3 regions of the Streptacidiphilus jeojiensis genome follow, and region 1 is predicted to be linked to each of the others. Evidence: riboswitches for the same ligand, from Rfam matches in the RefSeq annotation. Region 1 holds a riboswitch; each other region holds the start of a gene.
The links. A riboswitch is a leader RNA that binds a small molecule or an ion and turns the genes downstream of it on or off. The one in region 1 is predicted to bind S-adenosylmethionine.
Positions count from the first base shown of each region.

Region 2: another riboswitch for S-adenosylmethionine. It lies ahead of ABUW04_RS37420 (aminotransferase class V-fold PLP-dependent enzyme); the one in region 1 lies ahead of ABUW04_RS20725 (GNAT family N-acetyltransferase).
Region 3: another riboswitch for S-adenosylmethionine. It lies ahead of thrC (threonine synthase); the one in region 1 lies ahead of ABUW04_RS20725 (GNAT family N-acetyltransferase).

Region 1 covers NZ_JBEUKS010000007.1:193,013-197,357, forward strand. The annotation lists gene ABUW04_RS20720 (M20/M25/M40 family metallo-hydrolase) at 1-459, opposite strand, end outside; gene ABUW04_RS20725 (GNAT family N-acetyltransferase) at 456-1,181, opposite strand; SAM riboswitch class IV at 1,248-1,376, opposite strand; gene crcB (fluoride efflux transporter CrcB) at 1,475-1,843, opposite strand; gene ABUW04_RS20735 (DUF190 domain-containing protein) at 1,843-2,244, opposite strand; gene ABUW04_RS20740 (fluoride efflux transporter FluC) at 2,313-2,846, opposite strand; gene ABUW04_RS20745 (class I SAM-dependent methyltransferase) at 3,077-3,802, opposite strand; gene ABUW04_RS20750 (cupin domain-containing protein) at 3,828-4,345, opposite strand, start outside.
Region 2 covers NZ_JBEUKS010000020.1:123,350-127,694, forward strand. The annotation lists gene ABUW04_RS37410 (rhomboid family intramembrane serine protease) at 1-348, shown strand, start outside; gene ABUW04_RS37415 (Lrp/AsnC family transcriptional regulator) at 345-626, shown strand; gene ABUW04_RS37420 (aminotransferase class V-fold PLP-dependent enzyme) at 766-2,136, opposite strand; SAM riboswitch class IV at 2,189-2,323, opposite strand; gene trpD (anthranilate phosphoribosyltransferase) at 2,391-3,461, opposite strand; gene ABUW04_RS37430 (hypothetical protein) at 3,537-3,950, opposite strand; gene ctaE (aa3-type cytochrome oxidase subunit III) at 4,277-4,345, shown strand, end outside.
Region 3 covers NZ_JBEUKS010000010.1:237,168-241,512, reverse strand. The annotation lists gene ABUW04_RS26855 (alpha,alpha-trehalose-phosphate synthase (UDP-forming)) at 1-71, opposite strand, end outside; gene ABUW04_RS26850 (glucosyl-3-phosphoglycerate synthase) at 102-1,067, opposite strand; SAM riboswitch class I at 1,267-1,412, shown strand; gene thrC (threonine synthase) at 1,430-2,713, shown strand; gene ABUW04_RS26840 (MoaD/ThiS family protein) at 2,710-2,985, shown strand; gene ABUW04_RS26835 (cold-shock protein) at 3,462-3,662, shown strand; gene groL (chaperonin GroEL) at 3,999-4,345, shown strand, end outside.

The sequences.
Region 1 (4,345 bases):
CTCCTCGTCGGCGACGAAGGCGAAGACCAGGTCCCTCGGCGGCACCACCCCGTCACGCTTGAACTGCCTGGCCACGGCCAGCGCCATGGCGACCATGCCCTTCATGTCGACCGCACCTCGGCCCCAGACGTAGCCGTCGCTGACCTCGCCGGAGAACGGGTGGACCGACCACTCGCCGGGATCCGCCGGGACCACGTCGAGGTGGCCGTGGACCAGCAGCGCGCCGCGCCTGGGGTCCGCACCCGCCAGCCGGGCCACCACATTGCCGCGGCCGCGGGCTCCGGACTCGACGTAGGTGGTCTCGTAACCGACCTCGGCGAGCTTGGCGGCGACGTACTCGGCCGCCGCGCGCTCGGTCCCCACGGCGGCCGGGTCGCCGCTGTTGCTGGTGTCGATCGCGATCAACTCACTGGCCAGGGACACCACTTCGGACACGGCTGAGATCTCCGCAGAGCTCACGCCAGCGCCTCCGCGGCCTCGGCCGGGATCCGGACGGCCATGAAACGCACCTCGCGGCGCTGCCGGAACCCGAGCGACTTGTAGAGCCGGATGGCGTTGGTGTTGCTCGCGGCGGCGTGCAGGAACGGGGTCTCCCCGCGGGCCCGGATGCCGTGCGCGACGGCCAGCACCAGCCGGCCGGCAAGGCCCTGGCCGCGGTGGCTGTCGGCGGTGCAGACCGCGCTGATCTCGGTCCAGCCCGGCGGGTGCAGCCGCTCGCCGGCCATCGCCACCAGCCGCCCCTCGCGGCGGATGCCGAGGTAGCTGCCCATCTCGACGGTGCGCGGCAGGAACGGACCCGGCTTGGCCTGCTCCACCAGGGCCAGCATCTCCGGGACGTCGTCCGGCCCCAGCCGGACCGCCTCGTCGTCCGGGGCCGCGGCGACTCCGTCGTCGACCAGCTGGACACCGGGCAGGTCCATCACCGTCTCCCAGTCGGCCGGCGGCGCGCCCGCCATCCCGGCCACCGGCACCACCGCGCCCGGCCCCATCAGCGCGGCCACATCGCGCCAGGTCTGCTCGTCGGGCTCGTCCGGCAGCGCCACGAAGACCGTGACGTCGGCGGGGTAGCGGAGCACCTCCCCCTTCCGCTCCGCGAAGTGCGCGTGCGGTCCGAGCAGCGAGGCCCGGGCCGGATTGTCCAGCGGATGGGCGGCGGCGCTGTCTGGGGATTCTGCGGGCATGGCAGGAAGCCTCTCCGGTCATGGCGGTCGGTGGTCGTACCGCCGGGTTCGACGGGACACCGGCGGGCTTCGCGCTTACAGGACCCCTCGCACCTACCGGACCGGGGCGTCCTGTCGGGTCATCACCTGGAGCACCCCACCGCGGACGAGGGTTGCCGGTCAGCAAGCCAGGGCTTGACGCTGACACTCATGACCACAGATCACGGTAACCGCTCCGCCCAGTCCGGGCAATCCCCACTCAGCCAGTGGACATTGCCCGCTCCGGCGCAGGTCGGAGCGGGATCGGAGCCGGGTCAGAGCCAGGTCAGCAGCCCGTAGCCCAGCGCCGCCGCGGCCAGGCCCAGGCCCAGGCTGCCGACGGCGTTCAGCCCGGCCTCGGCCAGCGAGCCGTCCTCCATCAGCCGCACCGTCTCGTAGGAGAAGGTGGAGAAGGTGGTGAACCCGCCGCACACCCCGGTGCCCAGCAGCAGGCCGAGGTCGGGCACCAGGTGGTGGTGCGCGGACGCGGCGCCCAGGGCGCCGAGGACGAAGGACCCGGTGACATTGATGACCAGGGTGCCCCAGGGGAAGACGCTGTCATGGCGCCGCTGCACGGCCCGGTCGGTCAGGAAGCGCAGCGGCGCGCCGACCATCCCGCCGAGGAAGACCATCAGGACCGGCATCAGGGCTCCCTCGCCGTCGTGGCCGACGGATCGGCGGGCGGGTCGGCGGGCGGGTCGGCGGGCGGGTCCGCCGGCGGATCGGCCGGGGCGACGACCTCGACCTCCTCGACGGTGACCAGACTGTGCGGGCTGATCCGGCGCAGCGTGGGCAGGAAGCCGCGGATCCGCTCCGGGGTGTCGATGATCACCACCAGCAGCGGCAGGCTGTCGGCCAGGTCCAGCAGCCGGGAGGTGTGCACGATCCGGGAGTTGCGGCCGAAGCCCTCCATCCCCCGGAAGACGCCGGCCCCGGCCAGCCCGGCGCGGTGCGCCCGGTGCACGATCTCGGTGTAGACCGGACGGTGCTGGAACTGCTCGCCGTCGGCCAGGTGCACGGTCAGCCGCAGGGCCGTCCCGGTCAGTTCCTCGCGCGGCTCGGCCGACCGGTCCTCGTCCCGGTCGTGGTCCCGGCGGCGGTGCAGCAACGGGCTCATCTGGACACTCCTTCGGCTTCGGCGGAGGGCTCCTCGGCGGGGCGGCTCGCGCGGGGCGGTGCGGTGGCGGTGCGGCCGCTGTCGCTGCGGCGGCTGGGGCCGCGGCGCACCGGGAGCCCGAACAGCCGCCGGACCAGGGCGACCCCGGTCCAGACCGCCGCCAGTCCGGCGATCAGGCTGCTCAGCGCGTAGGCGTCGGCGAGCGAGAGGTGGCCGGTGGCGATCAGGCCGCGGGTCTCGTTCATGTAGGTGGAGAAGGTGGTGAAGCCGCCCAGGATGCCGACCCCGAGGAACGGGCGGCGGTAGCGCGAGGGCGGCCAGACCTCGATGACGCAGACCATCAGCGCGCCCAGCAGCAGGCTGCCGAGCACATTGGTGGTGAACGTCGCCCAGGGGAAGCCGCCGGCGGGGGTGGCCCAGGCCTGCGCCAGGCCGTAGCGGGCGACGCTCCCCAGGCCGCCGCCGATGGAGACGACGGCCAGGACATCCCAGAGCCGGGTCCGCCCCGGCTCCGGTTCGGATACGGGCATCAACGCTCCACGACGAGGTGAACGGGGCATGGCTCTCCTACCTGAAATCAGGGTCGCCGAAAGGTCGACCGCCAGGTAGGGACCGTTGGCAGCGGAATGCTGCGGTTCTACGGCGAGCCCCTCCGCCGTGGGTACGAGGATAGCGGGCGCCCACACCGGAAGCGCGCACCACCCCCGCCGCCGTGCTCCGGCGTGGCGTGCGGCGCTGCCCGGACCGCGTCCGGCGCTGCTCAGGCCGGGCGGCGGGCCAGTACCAGGCGGCAGCGCGGGGCGCCGTCGGGGAGCTCGCCGAGCGCGGTCAGCGGGACGGTGGAGACGGCGAAGCCGGTCCGCTCCAACTCGGCCCGTACCGCCGGGAGCGGGAAGGTGCGGTAGTACATCACGAAGGTCGGGCGCAGCAGTGCGTTGCGGACCCGCATCCCCGCGTCGAATCCCCACAGCGCCCAGTACGGCCACGAGCCGACCCGGGGCGGGGCCGGGACCGGGAAGGCGAACAGGCCGCCGGGCCGCAGCGCCGCGTACGTCTGGGCGAACAGCCCCGGACGCTCCCGGGGCAGGAAGTGGCCGAAGGCGCCGAAGCTCACCGCCAGGTCGAACTCCGAGGCGAACGGCAGCCGGCGGACGTCCGCACGCACCCATTCCGTGTCCGGTTCCGTGTCCGGCACGGCCGCCCGCGCCACCTGCAGCATGCCGGCGCTGAAGTCCACCCCGACCACCCGCTTCCCGCACAGCTCGCGCAGCACCGCGGTGCCCGCGCCGGTGCCGCAGCAGAGGTCGACCCCGGCGCCGAACGGCCCCAGCGGTTCGAGCGCGCCGGCCACCGCGTCGAGCACCGGCTCGGAGGTGCGGAACGGGGTCCGGTCGAAGCTGGGGGCCAGCAGGTCGTAGCCGTGCTCGATGGAGGAGAGCGCCTGGACGGTCAGTTCGCGAAGCGTGGGGCCCTGCGGAGAGAACACCCCGGCAGCCTAGCGCTCGGTGCCGTCAGTGGGCGTGCGACTGCTCCGGGCGCAGCACGTGCAGTCCGGGCAGGTTGACCACCACGGCCTCCTGGGTGCTGCGGGCGATCACCACCACGGCCTCGTCGTCCGGGTCCGGGTTCTCCTCGCGGTGCGGGACGAACGGCGGCACGAAGATGTAGTCGCCCGGACCGGTCCGCAGCCGGACCTCCCGCTCGAAGCCCCCGCCACCGTCCCCGTCGCCGTCGCCGTCGGCCAGGAAGACGAACTCCGGGTGTCCGCTGACCACGTAGATCGCCGTCTCGGAGGCGCCGTGGTGGTGGTCGGCCGAGGCGGTCGCCGGGGCGACATGGGTCTGCCCCATCCACATCCGCTCGGAGCCGACCCGGGCGCCGCTGATCGCGGCGAACCGCCGCATCCCGCCGGTCTGGGCGGTGTCCCCGTCCAGGTCGTCGGCGCGGATGTGGTGCACCTTGAAGCGGGCCGCCGGGTCGGCGCCGGCCGCGGGACGGTCCGGCAGGTCGGGGTGGAAGCCGTCGCAGG
Region 2 (4,345 bases), on a different contig from region 1:
TTCGCCGGCGGCGACAGCGCCACGCAGACCCTGGTCGGCGCCTCCGGTGCGATCGCCGGCATCCTCGGCGCCTACCTGCGGCTGCACCCGAAGGCCCGGGTGACCAGCCTGCTCCCGTTCCTGCTGTTCCTGCCGCTGCGGTTCCCCGCCTGGCTGGTGCTCGGCGTGTGGTTCGCGATCCAGTGGGCCTCGGTCGGGGCGCCCTCCGCGGCCGTGACCGGGGTCGCCTACACCGCCCATCTGATCGGCTTCGCCGGCGGCTTCCTCTTCGCCTGGCTGCTGTACTGCCGCAGGCGCGGCTACGCTGATCCGACGAACGCCGCCGTACTCCCAGGAGACCCCCCGTGATCACCGCGATCGTGCTCATCAAGACCACCGTCGACCGGATCCCCGAGATCGCCGAGGCGATCGCCGCGATCGACGGGGTGACCGAGGTGTACTCGGTGACCGGACAGCACGACCTGGTGGCCATGGTCCGGGTACGGGCCCACGAGGAACTGGCCGAAGTGATCCCCGGCCAGGTGAACAAGGTCCCCGGGGTCGAGTCCACGGAGACCCACATCGCCTTCCGCACCTACTCCCGGCACGACCTCGACGCGGCCTTCGCGTTGGGCTTGGAGGACTAGGTGCAGACCGTAGGTGGCTTGTCGCGCAGTTCCCCGCGCCCCTAGGTAGGTGCAACTCACTCATAGTGGGTCAGTTGCAGCCCCCAGGGGCGCGGGGAACTGCGCGGCCAACCATGCACAACCCGCACCCGAGAACCGGTCACCCCCGCCGGGTATCCGGCACGCACCGCCCACCCTCGGTCCGGTAGGCCCACTTCGCACCGTCGGTGACCAACTCCCGCACCGCCTCCACAAAGCGGTCCACATGCTCGTCCGGCGTGCCCGCCCCGAAACTCACCCGGATGGCGTTCAGGCTCCGCTCCCCCGGCAGCGACGCCTCCGGCGCACCGCACTCGGACGGCGCAGCCTCCTCCCCGCCCAGCAGCGTCCGCACCAGCGGGTGCGCGCAGAACAGCCCGTCCCGCACCCCGATGCCGTACTCCGCGGACAGCGCCGCGGAGAAGTGCGAGCTGTTCCAGTCCTGCACGACGAAGGACAGCACACCCACCCGCGGGTGCTCCTCGCCGAACAGGGTCAACACCCTGACCTGCGGAATCCCGGCCAGCCCGGCCCGCAGCCGGTCGATCAGGAACCGCTCCCTGGCCACCAGCGCGTCGAAGCCGGCCTCGCCGAGCGCCCGGCAGGCGGAGGCGATGGCGTAGGCGCCGACGACGTTCGGCGAACCGGCCTCGTGCCGCTGCGGACCGCGGTGCCACTCCACCGCCACCGAGCCGTCGGCCTCCCTGGCCACGGTACGGCTGGCGCCGCCACCGGCCAGGTACGGCTCGGCGGCGTCCAGCCAGTCGCTGCGGCCGGCCAGCACTCCGGCGCCGAAGGGGGCGTAGAGCTTGTGCCCGGAGAAGGCGACCCAGTCGACGTCCAGCTCGCGGACCGAGACCGGGTGGTGCGGAGCGAGCTGGGCGGCGTCCAGGACGATCCGCGCGCCGTGCCGGTGCGCGGTCGCGGCCAGCTCGCGGACCGGCCAGATCTCCCCGGTGACATTGGACGCCCCGGTCACACACACCAGCCGCGGCCCGGCCGTGGTGGCGGCCAGCGCCTCGTCCAGCGCCGCCACGGCCTCCTCGGGCGAGCGCGGGGCGCGCAGGTAGCTGACGGTCAGTCCGTCCCTGCGCCAGGGCAGCAGTGAGGCGTGGTGCTCGGTCTCGAAGGCGAACACCTCGGTCCCGGTCGGCAGCACGCCGGCCAGCAGGTTCAGCGAGTCGGTGGTGGCCCGGGTGAAGACCACCTGGTCGTCCTCGCGCAGGTCCAGGAACTCGGCGACGGTGGCCCGGCTCTGCTCGAACAGGTCGGTGGACAGCTGCGAGAGGTACCCGGCGCCGCGGTGCACGCTGCCGTAGTAGGGGGCGTAGGCGGCGACGTCGTCCCAGACCCGCTGCAGGGCCGGCGCGCTGGCGGCGTAGTCGAGCGCGGCGTAGGTCACCTTGGCACCGCTGACCAGCGGGACCTCGACATCGCGGCCGAGGACCGCAAGCGGCTGACAGACGGTGGAAGTATTCGGGTACGCCGACACAGACCCCTCCAGGGCATCCAGTGGATCCCCGGCGCAAGGCCTGATCGGAAGGGATCCGCGCTTGCCCCACGGCATTGTTGCCGAAGGGCCTGGTCGTCACCCGGAGGCACCCCGCCACGGACGGAGGGTTGCCGGACAGCAAGCCGGGGCTGCAGCGGTCGTGAACCGCGCGCTGTCACTCGTGACCTGGTGAGAACTATGCCAGAGGTCCGCCCTGTGGGCGAACCCCCGTCCGGCATGTGGGACCGCCCGGACTACCTGTGCGTCGCCGCAGCCCAGCGCTCCAGCACCGCGGCGGCCGCGCCGGAGTCGATCGACTCCGCGGTGCGCTTCATCGCCGCCGCCAGCTGCTCGGTCAGCGGTGCGTCGGTCTGGTCCAGGGCGACCAGGGCCGAGGCCGAGTTGAGCAGCACCGCGTCCCGGACCGGGCCCTGCTCCCCGGCCAGCACCCGGCGGGCCACCTCGGCGTTGTGGGCGGCGTCGGCCCCGCGCAGCGCCTCGATGCCGACCGGGGTGATGCCGACGTCCCGCGGGTCGAACCGGCTCTGCTCCACCTCGCCGTCGCGGACCTGCCACACCGTGGAGGTCCCGGTCACGGTCAGCTCGTCCAGGCCGTCGTCGCCGCGGAACACCAGCGCGGAGGCGCCGCGGCGGGCCAGCACGCCGGCGATCAGGCCGGCCATCCTGGTGTCGAAGCAGCCCACGGCGTTGGCGCCGACCCGGGCCGGGTTGGTCAGCGGGCCGAGCAGGTTGAACGCGGTGGGGACGCCCAGACCGACCCGGGCCGGCCCGGCGTGCCGCATCGAGGGGTGGAACACCGGGGCCGGGCAGTAGGTGATCCCGGCCTCGACGGCGACCTCGGCCACCCGACGCGGGGTCAGCTCCAGATTGACGCCGAGCTTCTCCAGCACGTCGGTGGCTCCGCTCGCGGAGGAGGCGGCCCGGTTGCCGTGCTTGACCACCAGCGCGCCCGCGCCGGCCGCGACGATCGCCGACATGGTGGAGATGTTGACGGTCTTGGCCCGGTCGCCACCGGTGCCGACGATGTCCACGGCCCGGCCCGGCACCTCTATCACGGTGGCGTGGGCGTACATGGAGTCGACCAGACCGGCGATCTCGTCCACCGTCTCACCCTTGGCGCGCAGGCCCACCAGGAAGCCGGCGACCTGGATCGGCGAGGCCTCCCCGGTCATGATCCGGTCCATGGCCCAGGCGGTCTCGTCGGTCGACAGGTCGTCACCGGCGATCAGCGTGCTCAGCAGATCCGGCCAGGACCGCGCCTGCACGGGGTCGCCGCCGCCGTTCGCAGGAATCACGTTCACCATGGCCTGGGCCTCTCAGTGGGTGCAGATAAGGAGAGGCCCAGCCTAGCGACCGCGACGGCCGCCCCGTGGAAGATCTCAACCGACGAGATGCGCCTGACCACTGCGGAGCAGCGTCACCGCGGTCTCCGCCAGCGCCGCCGGGTCCACCGGCGCGGCGATGGCGGCGTCGGCGCGGCTCCAGGCGGCGAGCCAGGAGTCCTGCGGCCGGCCGATCAGGACCAGCACCGGCGGGCAGCCGTAGACCTCGTCCTTGAGCTGCCGGCCCAGGCCCATCCCGCCGACCGGGGTGGCCTCGCCGTCCAGCACCAGCAGGTCCAGCCGGCGGACCCCCTTGGCGTGGGCGTCCAGTGCCTTCAGCACCGCCGGCGCGGTGGCGCACTCCAGGTACTGGAGCTCCGCCAGGTCCGTCGCCGGCCGCTTCCCCAGCGCCAGCAGGACCTGCTCGCGGGTGGAGCGGTCGTCGCTGTAGACAAGAACGTTCAGTGCCATGGTCGGTATCCCCCTGGGATGTCCTCGGGCTGCTGATGGGTGACCGGGGTCACTTCGGCGTCTGCGCCGGATGCTACTCCCGAAGCACCGCCCTCAGCACCGGTACGAAACGGGAAGATCGGGACGGCAGCCGTCCGGCCGTTCCGGGTTCACCATTTCGGGGGACCCGGCGGCCAGTCGCGCACGGACACCGCCGGGCGGCGCCCCCCGCCATCCGGGCTACCTGCGAGGTCGTCAGGGGTCCGACCACGGCCGGAGGGTACGTCACCAGCCGGACACACCGAGGAACACCCCCCGGAGTGAAGACGGAATAAGCGACCGACATAATGACCGTCGTGGCGACAGCAACTGCAGTAGAAACCGGGCACGCACACGGATCGGTCAACCGGCCGAAC
Region 3 (4,345 bases), on a different contig from region 1:
GAGATCGGCCCCCGGTTGGAGGCGAGCAGGACCCGGGCCTGCGGCGGTGTGGACGGACTTGCGTTGACCATGGTGCAGAGCCTTGCCTGTGCGGAGCGGGGTCAAACGTCCGGGCCGGTCAGCGTGGCAATCGGCGGACGTTCGGTGGTCGGGAGGTCGACCGTGGTCGGGGTGAAGCCGGACGCGGTGCGGGTGAACTGGGTGAGGGTCGGCGTGGCCAGGTCGTCGGTGGCCTTGATCCGGTTGCTGCGGGCCAGCCGGTCCAGGGCGGTCAGCTGGATGCTGGCCGCCATCCGGCCCAGGGCCAGCGCGTCCTGGTGCCGGTGGTGCCGCACGCCCACGTCCACCTGGGCCAGCGCGTCCAGGCCGGCCAGCTCCAGGGCGTCCACCAGCAGGCCCAGCTCCACCCCGTAGCCGGTGGGGAAGGGCAGCCGCTCCAGCAGGCTGCGCCGGGCCGCGTACTCGCCGCCGAGCGGCTGGACGAAGCCGGCCAGCAGCGGCCAGTAGAGGTTCAGCAGCGGGCGGGCGACCAGCTCGGTGACCCGGCCGCCGCCGGCCGGGATGCTGCCGGTGTCGGTCTCCAGCGGCCGGTCGTACATCGCCTTGACGAAGGCCACGTCCGGGTCGGTGAGCAGCGGTCCGATGATCCCGGAGACGAAGGCGGGGTCGAACTCGCGCAGGTCGGCGTCGATGAAGCAGACCAGGTCGCCGCTGGTCACCAGCAGTGAGCGCCAGAGCACCTCGCCCTTGCCGGGCACGGCGGGCAGCTCGGGGAGCACCGAGTCCCGGTGCACCACCGTCGCCCCGGCGTCGGCCGCGGCCTGCGCGGTGCGGTCGGTGGATCCGGAGTCGACCACGACCAGCTCGTCCACCAGCGGCACGGCCTCCATCAGCTCGCGGCGGATCGCGGCGACGATCCCGCCGACGGTGGCCTCCTCGTCCAGCGCGGGCAGCACCACGCTGACGGTGGTGCCGCCGGCCTGCTTGGCGGCCAGCAGGTCCGGCAGCGGTCGGTCGGCGGCCGTCCAGGAGCGGCGGCGCAGCCAGTCGGCGACCTCGTCAAGCACAGGACTCCTCGGGTGGTGGCACCGGAACTCCGGTGGTGCCGGGTGTCTCGCCTCGCGGACAGCCAGTGATCGGTGGGCGGGGCTTCGGTTACAGTCTTGGGGACGACACGTTGCCGCCGCACGGCGGGTCTAACCGTTGTCACCACAAATGCCTTCCGGGCAGCGTCCGCAGCGAGCTGCGGAGCCCGGATCGCCATAGAGCTCATCCAGAGGGACTGAGGGAACGGCCCGTTGAAGTCCCGGCAACCCTCCTGCCAGCAAAGCCGCAGCTCAAGCTGTTGAGGCCCTGGTGGGGAAGGTGCCAATTCCGTCCTGCGGCGAGACGCGCCGCGGGGAAGATGAGGAGAGAGGGCCTCGCCATCATGGCTGCTGTAACCACCGAGTCCGTTGTGACCGCCGAATCCTTCGGACCCGCCGTCGCGCTGTCCTGCCGGGAGTGCGGCGCGCGTACCGCACTCGCTCCGGACTTCGCCTGTATCGAGTGCTTCGGACCCCTCGAGGTGGCCTACGAGCTGCCCACCGGTGACCCCGAGGCACTGCGCGCCCGCATCGAGGCGGGCCCCACCAACATCTGGCGCTACGCGCCGCTGCTGCCGGTCCCCGCCGACGTCGCCTCCCGGCCCAACCTGAACCCCGGCTGGACCAAGCTGGTCAAGGCCGACAACCTGGCCCGCGAGCTGGGCGTCACCGGCGGCCTGTACGTCAAGGACGACTCCGGCAACCCCACCCACTCCTTCAAGGACCGGGTGGTCGCGATCGCCGTCGAGGCGGCCCGCACCTTCGGCTTCACCACCCTCTCCTGCTCCTCCACCGGCAACCTGGCCGGCGCGGTCGGCGCGGCCGCCGCCAGGACCGGGCTGCGCTCGTGCGTGTTCATCCCGCACGACCTGGAGCAGGGCAAGATCGTGATGGCTGCGGTGTACGGCGGCGAGCTGGTCGGCATCGAGGGCAACTACGACGACGTGAACCGCTTCTGCTCGGAGCTGATCGGCGACCCGGCCGGCGAGGGCTGGGGCTTCGTCAACGTCAACCTGCGCCCCTACTACGGCGAGGGCTCCAAGACCCTGGCGTACGAGATCTGCGAGCAGCTGGGCTGGCGGCTGCCGGACCAGATCGTGATCCCGATCGCCTCGGGCTCGCAGCTGACGAAGATCGACAAGGGGCTCAAGGAGCTGATCGCCCTCGGCCTGGTCGAGGACAAGCCGTACAAGATCTTCGGGGCCCAGGCCGAGGGCTGCTCCCCGGTCTCGGTGGCCTTCAAGGCCGGCCATGACGTGATCCGGCCGCAGAAGCCCGACACCATCGCCAAGTCGCTGGCCATCGGCAACCCGGCCGATGGCCCCTACGTCCTGGACATCTGCCGGCGCACCGGCGGCGCGGTCGAGGATGTGAACGACGAGCAGGTGGTGGACGCGATCAAGCTGCTGGCCCGCACCGAGGGCATCTTCGCCGAGACCGCCGGCGGGGTGACGGTCGGCGTGCTGCAGAAGCTGATCAAGAACGGGCTGCTCGACCCGACCGCCGAGACCGTGGTCCTCAACACCGGCGACGGTCTGAAGACCCTGGACGCGGTGGAGCCCACCACCGGCCTGTCCGCCACCATCCGTCCCACCCTTGACTCGTTCCGAGAGGCTGGCCTCGCATGAGTGTCTCCGTCCGCATTCCGACGATCCTCCGCACCTACACCGGCGGTGCCGCCGAGGTCGCGGCCGAGGGTGCCACCCTCGCCGCGGTCATCGACGACCTGGAGGCCAACCACACCGGCATCCGCGGCCGGATCCTCGACGACAGCGGCAAGCTGCGCCGCTTTGTGAACGTGTATGTGAACGAGGACGACGTGCGCTTTGCCGACGGCCTGGAAACGGCCACTCCGGACGGCGCCGGGGTCTCGATCATTCCCGCCGTCGCGGGTGGCTGAAATTCGCCGCAGTAATCGCGGGCAGGCCGGGGCGTCCCTTCGGGGGCGTCCCGGCTTTCGCTTTGTCACCTCCCCTCGTGGTGCGCCCCGTCGAGGGCCGGCCGTGCCCCGGTGCGGTGCGGTGGTCCGGGAGAGGTAGAGTGGCTTCCGGTTACCCCTGTTGCTGAGCGGCCAATCCCCACCTGTCCCGTTGACTGAGACAGCGGTGGGCGCAGAGCTGTCACTGGGGCGTCAGAAATTCTTAAGCGAAATGACACATAGGTCCACTATGTCCGGGTCATTTTGCGGACCTTTGTTGCGATAACAATCGCTCCGCCCGTTAAGGCCTCCCAAGAATTCCCTCACTTATGCCCTGTTGCTGAGGGCACCCGAGTGGATACATTCAGCGTCGGTCGAAGCGTTGCGGGTTGCGCGGCGCCTTCGGTCCGGTCCGCGGAGTGCGGTCCGTGAAAGGGCCAGTAATAGGGGAGTTTGGAATGGCTCAGGGCACCGTCAAGTGGTTCAACGCGGAGAAGGGGTACGGCTTCATCGCGGTCGACGGTGGTGCGGACGTGTTCGTCCACTACAGCGCGATCCAGATGGACGGGTACCGGTCGCTCGAAGAGGGCCAGCGGGTCGAGTTCGAGATCTCGCAGGGTCAGAAGGGTCCGCAGGCGGACATGGTCCGCGTGGTGTGACCGCTCGGTGAGCGATCGCTGACTAGTGACAGGACCGGCCGAGCCTCGTTCCGAACGAAGCACAACGCAGGTCTTCCGGTAGGCCCGTACCCCTCGGGGTGCGGGCCTACCGGCGTCCGGGGTCCCCGGCAGGCGGCTGTCTGATCACCCATCTGCTTGCACTCAAGGGGGCAGAGTGCTAATCATTGGCGTTAGCACTCTGAGGTAGAGAGTGACAACGGGCCGGGTAGGTGAGGCCCCGGACGCGGCGGGAAGTGACCGCCGCAGGCCGGGTCCGTCCGTCGCGGGCGCCAGCGCGGTCCACACGCAGCCACCCTGTCCGGGAGGACCACTTCCATGGCCAAGATCATTGCGTTCGACGAGGAAGCTCGTCGCGGCCTTGAGCGCGGGATGAACCAGCTCGCCGACGCTGTCAAGGTCACGCTCGGCCCCAAGGGCCGCAACGTCGTCCTGGAGAAGAAGTGGGGCGCCCCCACGATCACCAACGACGGTGTCTCCATCGCCAAGGAGATCGAGCTCGAGGACCCGTACGAGAAGATCGGTGCCGAGCTCGTCAAGGAGGTCGCCAAGAAGACGGACGACGTCGCGGGCGACGGCACCACCACCGCCACCGTGCTCGCCCAGGCCCTCGTCCGCGAGGGTCTGCGCAACGTAGCCGCCGGCGCCAACCCGATGGCTCTGAA